DNA from 2 places in the Ruegeria sp. BJ6 genome. Region 2 is predicted to be linked to the other one. Evidence: riboswitches for the same ligand, from Rfam matches in the RefSeq annotation. Region 2 holds a riboswitch; the other holds the start of a gene.

Region 1 (4,518 bases), on a different contig from region 2:
TGGCAAAATTTGTTCGAACGTCGCGCGATCACAGCCTGCGAATATCGAGATATTGCCGGTCGCCGCCCGATGGCACCCCCCCGAGACCGGGCAATCCACTGCCGCACCGCCGCGCTCGATAACCATGGCGCCTAGGCGTTTCGCTTCGGCCTCGTCCGTGGTGGACATCTCCATCCAGATCTTGCCTTCTTTCACCTCGGGCAACATCTGCTGCATGACTGCGTCCGAAGCCGAAGGCGACGGCAGACAGGTTATGACCGCGTCACAGTCGCGCATCAACTGCGCTGGATTGTCCGCCGCTTTCGCGCCACGAGCAACAAATTCGTCGACCAGATCCCTGTTCAGATCATGAACGGTGAGGTCAACCCCATTGCGCAACAGCGAACCCGAAAGCTTGCCGCCCACGTTTCCCAAACCTATGAAGCCAACTTTCATGCCTATTCCTCCCAGATTGGCCATTTGCGCATTCGCGATTCACACGCGGATTATCAATGCTGGATAAGGGCAACAGAAACGAATAATAACGGTCACAATCATAAAAAAATTTTGGTGATAAATGGACCGCCTCCCAAACCCAGCATGGTTGCGCAGTTTCGAATCCGCTGCGCGCCATCTGAACTTTACTGTCGCCGCGCAGGAACTGGGCCTGACACAAACAGCGGTTTCGCTGCACATAAGGTCACTTGAGGCTGAACTTGGGGAAAAACTGTTCACTCGCAATGCTCGCCGACTGGACCTGACCGAACTGGGACAGTCCTATGCGCTGACTGTCCGGCGAGCTCTGTCCGACATCGCTCTGAGTACCAACAGTCTGTTTGGACCGGCGACCCGGCAAAGCCTGACCATCAGGGCGGCCATTTCAACCGCCACCTATTGGATTGCAGCCGAGTTGCCTGAGTTCTGTCGCCAATTCCCTGATATTCCCGTGCGCCTTGTGTCCCATATCTGGAATGACAGCGTTGCTCCGGGGGACGTGGATGTAGAAATTCGGTTGGGATATGGCGACTGGCCCGGTGTGATCGCCGAAAAGCTCTGCTCTGAAACCATTGTGCCTGTCTGTCGTGCTGGCGACCCGCTCCCCGGGCTCAAAGACCTGCGAAACGGACCTCTGGTTCATATTCTGGGATATGAAGACAATTGGGCTAGATATTTCGAAGCCAATGGCCTCTCCGTTGCCGAAAATTCGGCCCGTCATTCTGTGGACACGACGGTGGCCGCGCTGCAACTGGTGATGGCAGGCGCTGGGTATGCCACCGTTCTAACCCGGTTTGCCCGCAACGCCATCGCGCAGGGCGCACCGCTGCAGTTGGTGGGGCCGCCGATTCCATTTGCCCAGTCGCATTACCTGATCCGCGCGACAACGGGATCGCAGCCGTCCACTCCTGCGCGGCTGTTTGAGGCTTGGTTGCAGGAGCGTTTGGCAACCCATGACGCTGACTGACTGCCTCAAGTCGCTTTTCGGATGCGGCGTGTCACAAGGGCGCCAGTACGCTTGACAAGCCCCCTGCCCGTGCCGCATGTCGCATGCGTTGGTGTCCATTTTTGAATGGATGAAAAGGGAATGCGTCAGCGGTTTTCCGTCAAACGCAGCCGCCCCCGCGACCGTGACCGGAGAGGGTGCCCAAAGCCACTGGCCCGCAAGGCCGGGAAGGCGGGACATCTGCCAGAGGATCCAGACAAACCGGGCCTCTGACATCCGCAAGCCGGGAGACCTGCCAGCAGCCGTAGATGTAACCGGGCGGGGTGTTCCGGTGCCGGGTCCATGTCGCGATACGTGGCCCGCATGAAACCCCGTCCCCCGCGAAGAGGATTTGGGGGGATGAGAGACATGACCGAGACCGCGCCAGTCGAGCTGCTGGTCTGCACCACGTGCCGTCGTGGGCTGCCTATCGAGGACGACGCGCAGCGCCCCGGCACCTTGCTGCACAAGGCGCTGGAACAGGCCGAGTTGCCGGACGGAGTAAACCTGAAAGCTGTGGAATGTCTGTCGAACTGCGATCAGGGCTGTTCGATCGTGCTGCGCGGCGGCCCGTCCCGCTGGACCTTTGTCTACGAAAACCTGAACGAAACCGACCACGTCGAAACCATCGTCGAAGGCGCCACCAAATACCTTGAGACCGAAGACGGTCTGGTGAAATGGCGCGAACGTCCTGAACACTTCCGCAAAAACTGTGCGGCCCGCATTCCCCCGATTGGAGCCCTGAAATGAGCAACCTCGAAAAACTCCCCGTCACTGTGATCACCGGCTTTCTGGGCTCGGGCAAGACCACGCTGGTGCGCCACCTGATGCAGAACCCGCAGGGCAAGCGTCTGGCCGTTGTGGTCAATGAATTCGGCGATGTCGGCGTCGATGGCGACATCCTGAAATCCTGCGCCATCCCCGATTGCCCGGCGGAGAACATCATGGAACTGGCCAACGGCTGCATCTGCTGCACCGTGGCTGATGATTTCATCCCGACCATCGAGGCATTGATGGCGCTGGAGCCGCGCCCTGACCACATCCTGATCGAGACCTCCGGCCTCGCGCTGCCCAAGCCGCTGCTGAAGGCGTTCGACTGGCCGGATATCCGCTCGAAAATCACCGTGGACGGCGTGATTGCTCTGGCCGACGCCGAAGCCGTGGCTGCCGGTCGCTTCGCGCCGAATGTCGAGGCTGTGGATGCCCAGCGCTTGGCCGATGACTCAATTGACCACGAAACGCCGCTGTCCGAAGTGTTCGAAGATCAGATTTCGTGTGCCGACATTATCCTGCTGACCAAACCCGATCTGGCCGGTCCCGAGGGTGTGGCCAAAGCGAAAGAGATCATCGCCGCCGAAGCCCCGCGCCCTCTGCCCGTCGTCGAGGTGGCCGAAGGAGCCGTTGACGTGCGCGTCGTATTGGGACTTGAGGCCGCCGCCGAGGATGACATGGACGCCCGTCCGTCGCATCACGACGGTCATCACGACCATGAACATGACGATTTCGAAAGCATCATCGTTGAGCTGCCTGAACAGACCGACCCGGCGGAACTGGTCGCCAATATTGAACGTCTGGCCAACGAGCTGAACATCTTGCGCGTCAAAGGTTATGCTGCGGTTCAGGGTAAACCGATGCGCCTGCTGGTGCAGGCCGTTGGCGCGCGCGTGCGTCACCAGTATGACCGCCCGTGGGAACCCGGTGAAGAGCGTCGCTCGCGTCTGGTGGTCATCGCCGAGCATGACGACATCAAAGAGGCCCAAATCCGCGATATCCTCGTGGGTGTTGCCGAGGCCGCCGAGTAACCGCACATGCACGTCGTCTTCCGCGAAAGCCACGGGTTAGAAGAAACCGAGACCCCGACCGATCTGGGCCAGAGCCCGGCGGATCTGGTGGTGCTGTCCTTTTCGGACAGCGACCTTGGCGCTTTCGCGGCAGGCTGGCATCGCGGTGGCGGGCCCGAGGGGCGGATGCCGACGATGCGGCTGGCCAACCTGACGGCACTTAAGCATCCACTGTCGGTCGATACATATGTCGAACAGACGCTGGAAGGTGCGAAAGGTATCCTGATCCGCCTGATCGGTGGTGTACCCTACTGGTCCTATGGGGTGCAGCAGGTGCTGGCACTGGCGCAGGCCAAGGGCATTGCTCTGGCCGTGTTGCCCGCGGACGGACGCGAGGATACACGGCTGGACGAGTATTCCACCCTGCCCGTCTCAACCCTGCGGCGGCTGGCGCATCTGTGTGACACGGGCGGCGAGGTCGCAGCGCAGGCCGCGCTGGCCCAGATGGCGCTGGCGGCGGGATTGTACGCCGGTCCGGTGATGGGTGCCAAGACCCTGCCGGAATGCGGTGTTTGGTGCCCGAATCGCGGCGTGATACCGGTGGACAAGGCCTTCTCGGGTGATGCGAAACGCATCCTGGTGACGTTCTACCGGGCCTATCTGACCTCGGCCGACACGGCCCCGGTTGCCGCCCTGATCCACCGCCTCCGCGCACGCGGGTTCGACGCCGTGGGTCTGTTTGCGCCTTCACTGAAAGCTCCGCTTGCTGCCGATTGGCTGCGCGAACAGGTCGTGGCTCTGGCCCCGTCTGCGATCATCAACGCCACTTCATTCTCAGGCAAAAGCGCGTCGGGAACGTCGCCTCTGGACGCTGCCAACGTGCCGGTGTTTCAGGTTGCTCTGGCCACCTCACGTCGCAAAGCATGGGCCGAGGCGGAACGGGGGCTGTCGCCGGCCGACCTTGCCATGCATGTGGTTCTGCCTGAGGTGGACGGGCGTATTTCGGCTGGTATCGCTTCGTTCAAGGAACCGGGTAAGCGCGACCCGCACCTGGAATATTCCCGTTTCGCCCACCGGGCCGAACCGGACCGGATCAAAGCGATCATCGACCGTGTGGCCGGCTGGCTGAAACTGCACGACAAACCCAAGGTCGATCAGGTCCCGGCGCTGGTGCTATCCACCTACCCCGGCAAGGACTGGCAGATGGCCCACGCCGTGGGTCTGGACGCGTTGGCGTCGGCTGAGGCGATGTTGTCCGATCTGCAGAGCGAAGGCTAT
Region 2 (4,518 bases):
CCGCGGTAAAGGGCGCATCCGCCGGACCGTCCAGCAAGAAGACGCGCGGTTTGGGCAGGTCTGCGGTCTGAGCTTCAAGCGCGTTCAGCTCTTCCTTCCAGCCTGTGACCAACGCCTCAGCCTCGTCCTCGACATGCATGACTTTGCCCAGCCGCAGAACGTCGTCGAACAGCAGGCCCATGCTGGCCTCCGGGCGGTCCTTGTCCAGATGCACGCAACTTTCTGTCAGGATCATGGTCTTGATACCAAAGGGCTCCAGCGTGTCCGGCGTGACGTCGCCGCCCGGCTTCATGCCGTAATACCAGCCAGCGAAGAACAGGTCAGGTTCGACCGCAACAAGATTTTCGACCGTCGGGTATTTCGGCGCCAGTTCCGGGATGTCTCCGCGCAACTTGTCGAATTCCGGGCTGGTCTTGTACCAGCCGGTGATGCCGGTCAGACCGACGATCTTCTCCTGCAGACCCAGCGCAAAGGCCATGTCGGTCATGTTCATGTCATGTACGACCAGCCGTTCGGGCTGAGTTTCGAACACCAGCGGCTCGCCACAGTTGTCGACGCTGACCTCCTGCGCGGACGCGGCGCCTGCCATGGCTGTGACCAGCGCCACGGACCAGATGTGTTTCATTCGGGAATGCTCCTTGGTTTAGGTTGAGACTGTTGTTCTTCGGATATCCAGCGCTGGGATGATGCGGCCTTCGTGGTGAAAGCACAGGTAATCGACGCCAAACGTGTCGCGGACCCGTTCCGGGGTCAGTACATCGGCCACGGGGCCAAATCCCGTAAGCCGCGTGGATTTCATCAGCGCCACATGGGTGGCAAATTCGGGGATCATCACCAGATCGTGGACGATCATCACCACCGTGATGCCCAGTTCGGCGACCAGCGACAGCATCCTCCCCTTGGCATCCGGGTCCAGATGGTTGGTGGGTTCGTCCAGAAAAAGAAGTGATGGGTTCTGCGCCAAAGCCCGGGCTATATGGGCGCGTTGCCGCTCGCCCCCGGACAGCATTGCCATTCGTTTGTCTGCCAATGCATTCAGGCCGGTCAGGTTCAGTACCCTGTCCAGTTCTTCAGCGTGTTCTGCAGCCGAACGGTCGGCCCAGATCGGAATCTGACCCATCGCGACGTAATCCCGTAACAAAAGCCTGCCATCGGGAAGCTCTTGCTGACTGACAACGGCGATCATCCGGGCCCGGTCTTTGGCGGGCATCTGTTTCAGGCAGCGCCCCTTGACCAGAACGTCGCCCAGCACGATCTCAGCCGTCCCGCACAGCAGGTTCAAAAGCGTTGTTTTTCCAGCCCCATTCGGACCGGCAATTGCCAGTATCGCGCCCTCGTCCAACTCAAACGAGGCGTCCTGCAGCAGGACATCACCGTTGAGCGCATAGTATTCGAGGTCCCGCGCAACCAGAAAGGTCGAGGTCGTCATGATGGCTCCTCCAATTGGATCCCAGGCAAACGTGAAAGGGTTTTTGTAAAAAGTGGACCAGGCCGGTCGGAGGCATTGGTCCAGCCATCTGGGCTGTCGTGGTATTGCTGCGCAAATTTGGCCAGCGCTTCGATGTCTTCCTCGCTTTCAATGTCACCGAACAGATACTGAGCTTTACCGACGGCCTGAAATCCGACAGTTGTTGGCTGCGCGCAACCGGCCATACAGGCAACTGTGCGGATAGCGAATCCCGTGGGCAGCTTACCGGTCAGCGTATTGCGCATGGCCCCAACAGACAGTGCGCCGCGACAGGTCGAGCAGATCAGAAGGAAATGGTCAGGTGTTTCCGGCATTGTCCGCTCCGCTTAAAGCCAAGCGCGGACAGAAGGTGCCGATCATGTAAACACGTGTCAGACGTGCCATCAAAGCCTCCTTCCAGGACGCCCCGCCCCGGGTTGGTTAAACATGCGATGGCAGGTCTCCTGACTTGCGGATCGTCGCTTGGCCATCCTTCCCGGCCCTATTGGCCAGTGGTTGTTTGGCGTCGCTCACCGCTTACAGTTGCGGGGGCAGTTACGGACTTGGCACCGACAGGCGGACCGCACCGTATTCCCTTTTCATCCCCTGGGCGTACCATGGGGAACCATCTGTACCCTGATTGTCTTAGACCGGATGCCTTGTCAATCGGGACCTGAGTCAAAACCTATCAATTGCATCTTTTGCGTTCGGCGTCGTCAAACCGGTTCCATGAAAGCCATCGATCGAGCGGTGCCAAAAGCCGCATGTTTAACAACAACAGGCCGTGATGAATGAGACATGAGTTCTCCTTCACGTTCGGGACATGAGTTTGAAAACGGTGGATTGCCGGTCACGGGCAAGCGTTCTGGCTTCGGCTTCGCTTAGGGACCGAAGTGTTTCCTCCGCCGTGAGACCGCGGGCCCGCGACTTTGACCAAATGCGTCGCGCGGATGTGGGGGACCATGGCAAGGCTGCTTCGGACAACCAACGCCTCAACGGCGCCGGCAAGCCGTCAAATGCAGCCATTGGATCATCGGAACGCCGCTTGCGTCGTAGACTGCATTGCCCGAGATTCCGGCTCATGCTTCGTCGTCCGGGTCGAACACGGGGTCCAGCACCAAGACAAGCCGGGTCTGACCTGTACCCTCAATCGGCGGCGAGCGATGCAACAGCCCTGACGATGGCTGTTCGGGCCACAGCGTCCCCCGCAAGAGAATTGGAGCACCGGTTTCAACCGTGAACACATGTGCTGGATCCGTTCCATCCTGCGAAATGCCGTACTGTGTTCCGGTACCGCGATAAGTGCAAACCAACCGCGCGGTAATCGCATCGATATGAAATCTACGACAGGCGTTAGTGGTCACAACATCCAATCGCAGTCGCAGGAACCTTGCATTCATCAGATGCGAGAACATGTCAGCGAGGGAAACGATATCATCCTGAAGCCACTCTCTTTCCGGAGTGTCAGGCAATCCAGACGCGTCACAGAGATTCGCCAGTGCAGACCTGACCTCATGCGGAGTTAAAATGATCCGACCGCGTGGCAGAACCTCTGGATCAAGCTCGTTCAGCCAGCTTTGGACGTCAGCAGGTGCTTGCCTCCGCCAGATCGCAGCAGCGCATCCGGGTTGAAGAAACGTGGCGAATGACGATAGGTTTTCCGCGACCGCGACGCCAATGGCCGCGTCTTTTTCCAGCGTTTTGGCAAAGTTCATGCGGCATCCTCCACCCGCCGCCAGATTGGAAACGGGTCCGGATAGTCGGGCAATGTGTCGGGCCCCATGGCTGCAGCTGCAGGAACAAGACAGGCATCCAATCGCGCCTTCAAAGCCGGCCAGTCAATGCCCGCTCCGATGAAGACGATTTCCTGACGACGATCACCCCAGGGTTCTTGCCAGTGGGCCTGCATGTAGGCTTTCGCACTGTCGTGTGTAGGGCGCCGCTCCTCCGGTACCGACGCCCACCAGGTGCCCAGCGGTTTTACACTGGACAGCGCCCCGGCCAGCGAAAACTCAGCTACCCAGTCGGGTCGTGTCGAGATCCAAAAGTGCCCTTTGGCCCGGATCACCCCCGGCGAATCACCATTGAGGACTTTCAAAATGCGCTCGGGAACAAACGGAAGCCGTGCCCGGTATACATATGAGGTGACGCCATATTCCTCGGTCTCTGGCACATGATCGGCAAAACCGTACAGCTCCTTGGCCCACATCGGATGCTCATGAGCTTGTTCAAAATCAAAGAGGCCGGTGTCGAGAATTTTCTCGGCGGCGACTAAGGAGTGATTTGTCTCAATAATCTCGGCATCCGCATTCAGGCTGCGGATGATCTTGCGCGCTGCGTCGACCTTATCCGCCCCCGCATCGTTGACTTTGTTCAAAACCACCACATCAGCGAATTCGATTTGATCCGTGAGCAGATGGACGAGTGTGCGTTCGTCTTCCTCGCCCATCGTTTCGCCCCGATCCCGCAGGAAATCATGAGAGGAATAATCGTTAAGGAGATTTACCGCATCAACAACTGTCACCATCGTGTCCAGCCGTGCCACGTCAGACAAGCTGTTGCCGAATTCATCCCTGAAGTCGAACGTAGCTGCAACCGGCAAGGGTTCGGAGATACCGGTGGATTCAATCAGCAAATAATCAAATCGGCCTTCTGCAGCCAAACGGCGAACTTCGTCCAACAAATCATCACGAAGAGTGCAACAGATGCAGCCATTCGACATCTCAACCAGCGTTTCATCCGGCCGGCTAAGTTCGGTATCGGCCCGCACTAGATCAGCGTCGATGTTCACTTCGGACATGTCATTGACAATGACCGCGACCCGCCGCCCTTCGCGATTGTTCAGGACGCGGTTCAATAGCATGGTCTTGCCCGCGCCAAGAAAGCCGGAAAGGACGGTGACAGGAAGACGAGTATCTGACATGGGTTGCTCCGAAGGGTGCCTCGAGAGTCATGTAACTCTCATAGTTACTAGACGAATGCAACAGTCATTGTTACGTGTGACGCCCGCTTGGAGAAGAAACACAAATGAAGCGCAATAGTCGCCTGTCCCTCGCCCTGCACACGCTAAG

Evidence for each region. A riboswitch is a leader RNA that binds a small molecule or an ion and turns the genes downstream of it on or off. The one in region 2 is predicted to bind cobalamin.
Region 1: linked by a shared signal. The riboswitch ahead of ACR0D6_RS05580 (DUF1636 family protein) and the one ahead of ACR0D6_RS17415 (DUF1636 family protein) in region 2 are both predicted to bind cobalamin.

The regions. Positions count from the first base shown of each region.
Region 1 covers NZ_JBQFSG010000002.1:68,068-72,585, reverse strand. The annotation lists gene ACR0D6_RS05590 (NAD(P)-dependent oxidoreductase) at 1-435, opposite strand, end outside; gene ACR0D6_RS05585 (LysR substrate-binding domain-containing protein) at 557-1,441, shown strand; cobalamin riboswitch at 1,514-1,734, shown strand; gene ACR0D6_RS05580 (DUF1636 family protein) at 1,829-2,209, shown strand; gene cobW (cobalamin biosynthesis protein CobW) at 2,206-3,261, shown strand; gene cobN (cobaltochelatase subunit CobN) at 3,268-4,518, shown strand, end outside.
Region 2 covers NZ_JBQFSG010000009.1:130,634-135,151, forward strand. The annotation lists gene ACR0D6_RS17405 (ABC transporter substrate-binding protein) at 1-625, opposite strand, end outside; gene ACR0D6_RS17410 (ABC transporter ATP-binding protein) at 644-1,429, opposite strand; gene ACR0D6_RS17415 (DUF1636 family protein) at 1,426-1,713, opposite strand; cobalamin riboswitch at 1,885-2,092, opposite strand; gene ACR0D6_RS17420 (DUF6525 family protein) at 2,258-2,530, opposite strand; gene ACR0D6_RS17425 (DUF1826 domain-containing protein) at 2,527-3,162, opposite strand; gene ACR0D6_RS17430 (GTP-binding protein) at 3,159-4,370, opposite strand; gene ACR0D6_RS17435 (Rrf2 family transcriptional regulator) at 4,475-4,518, shown strand, end outside.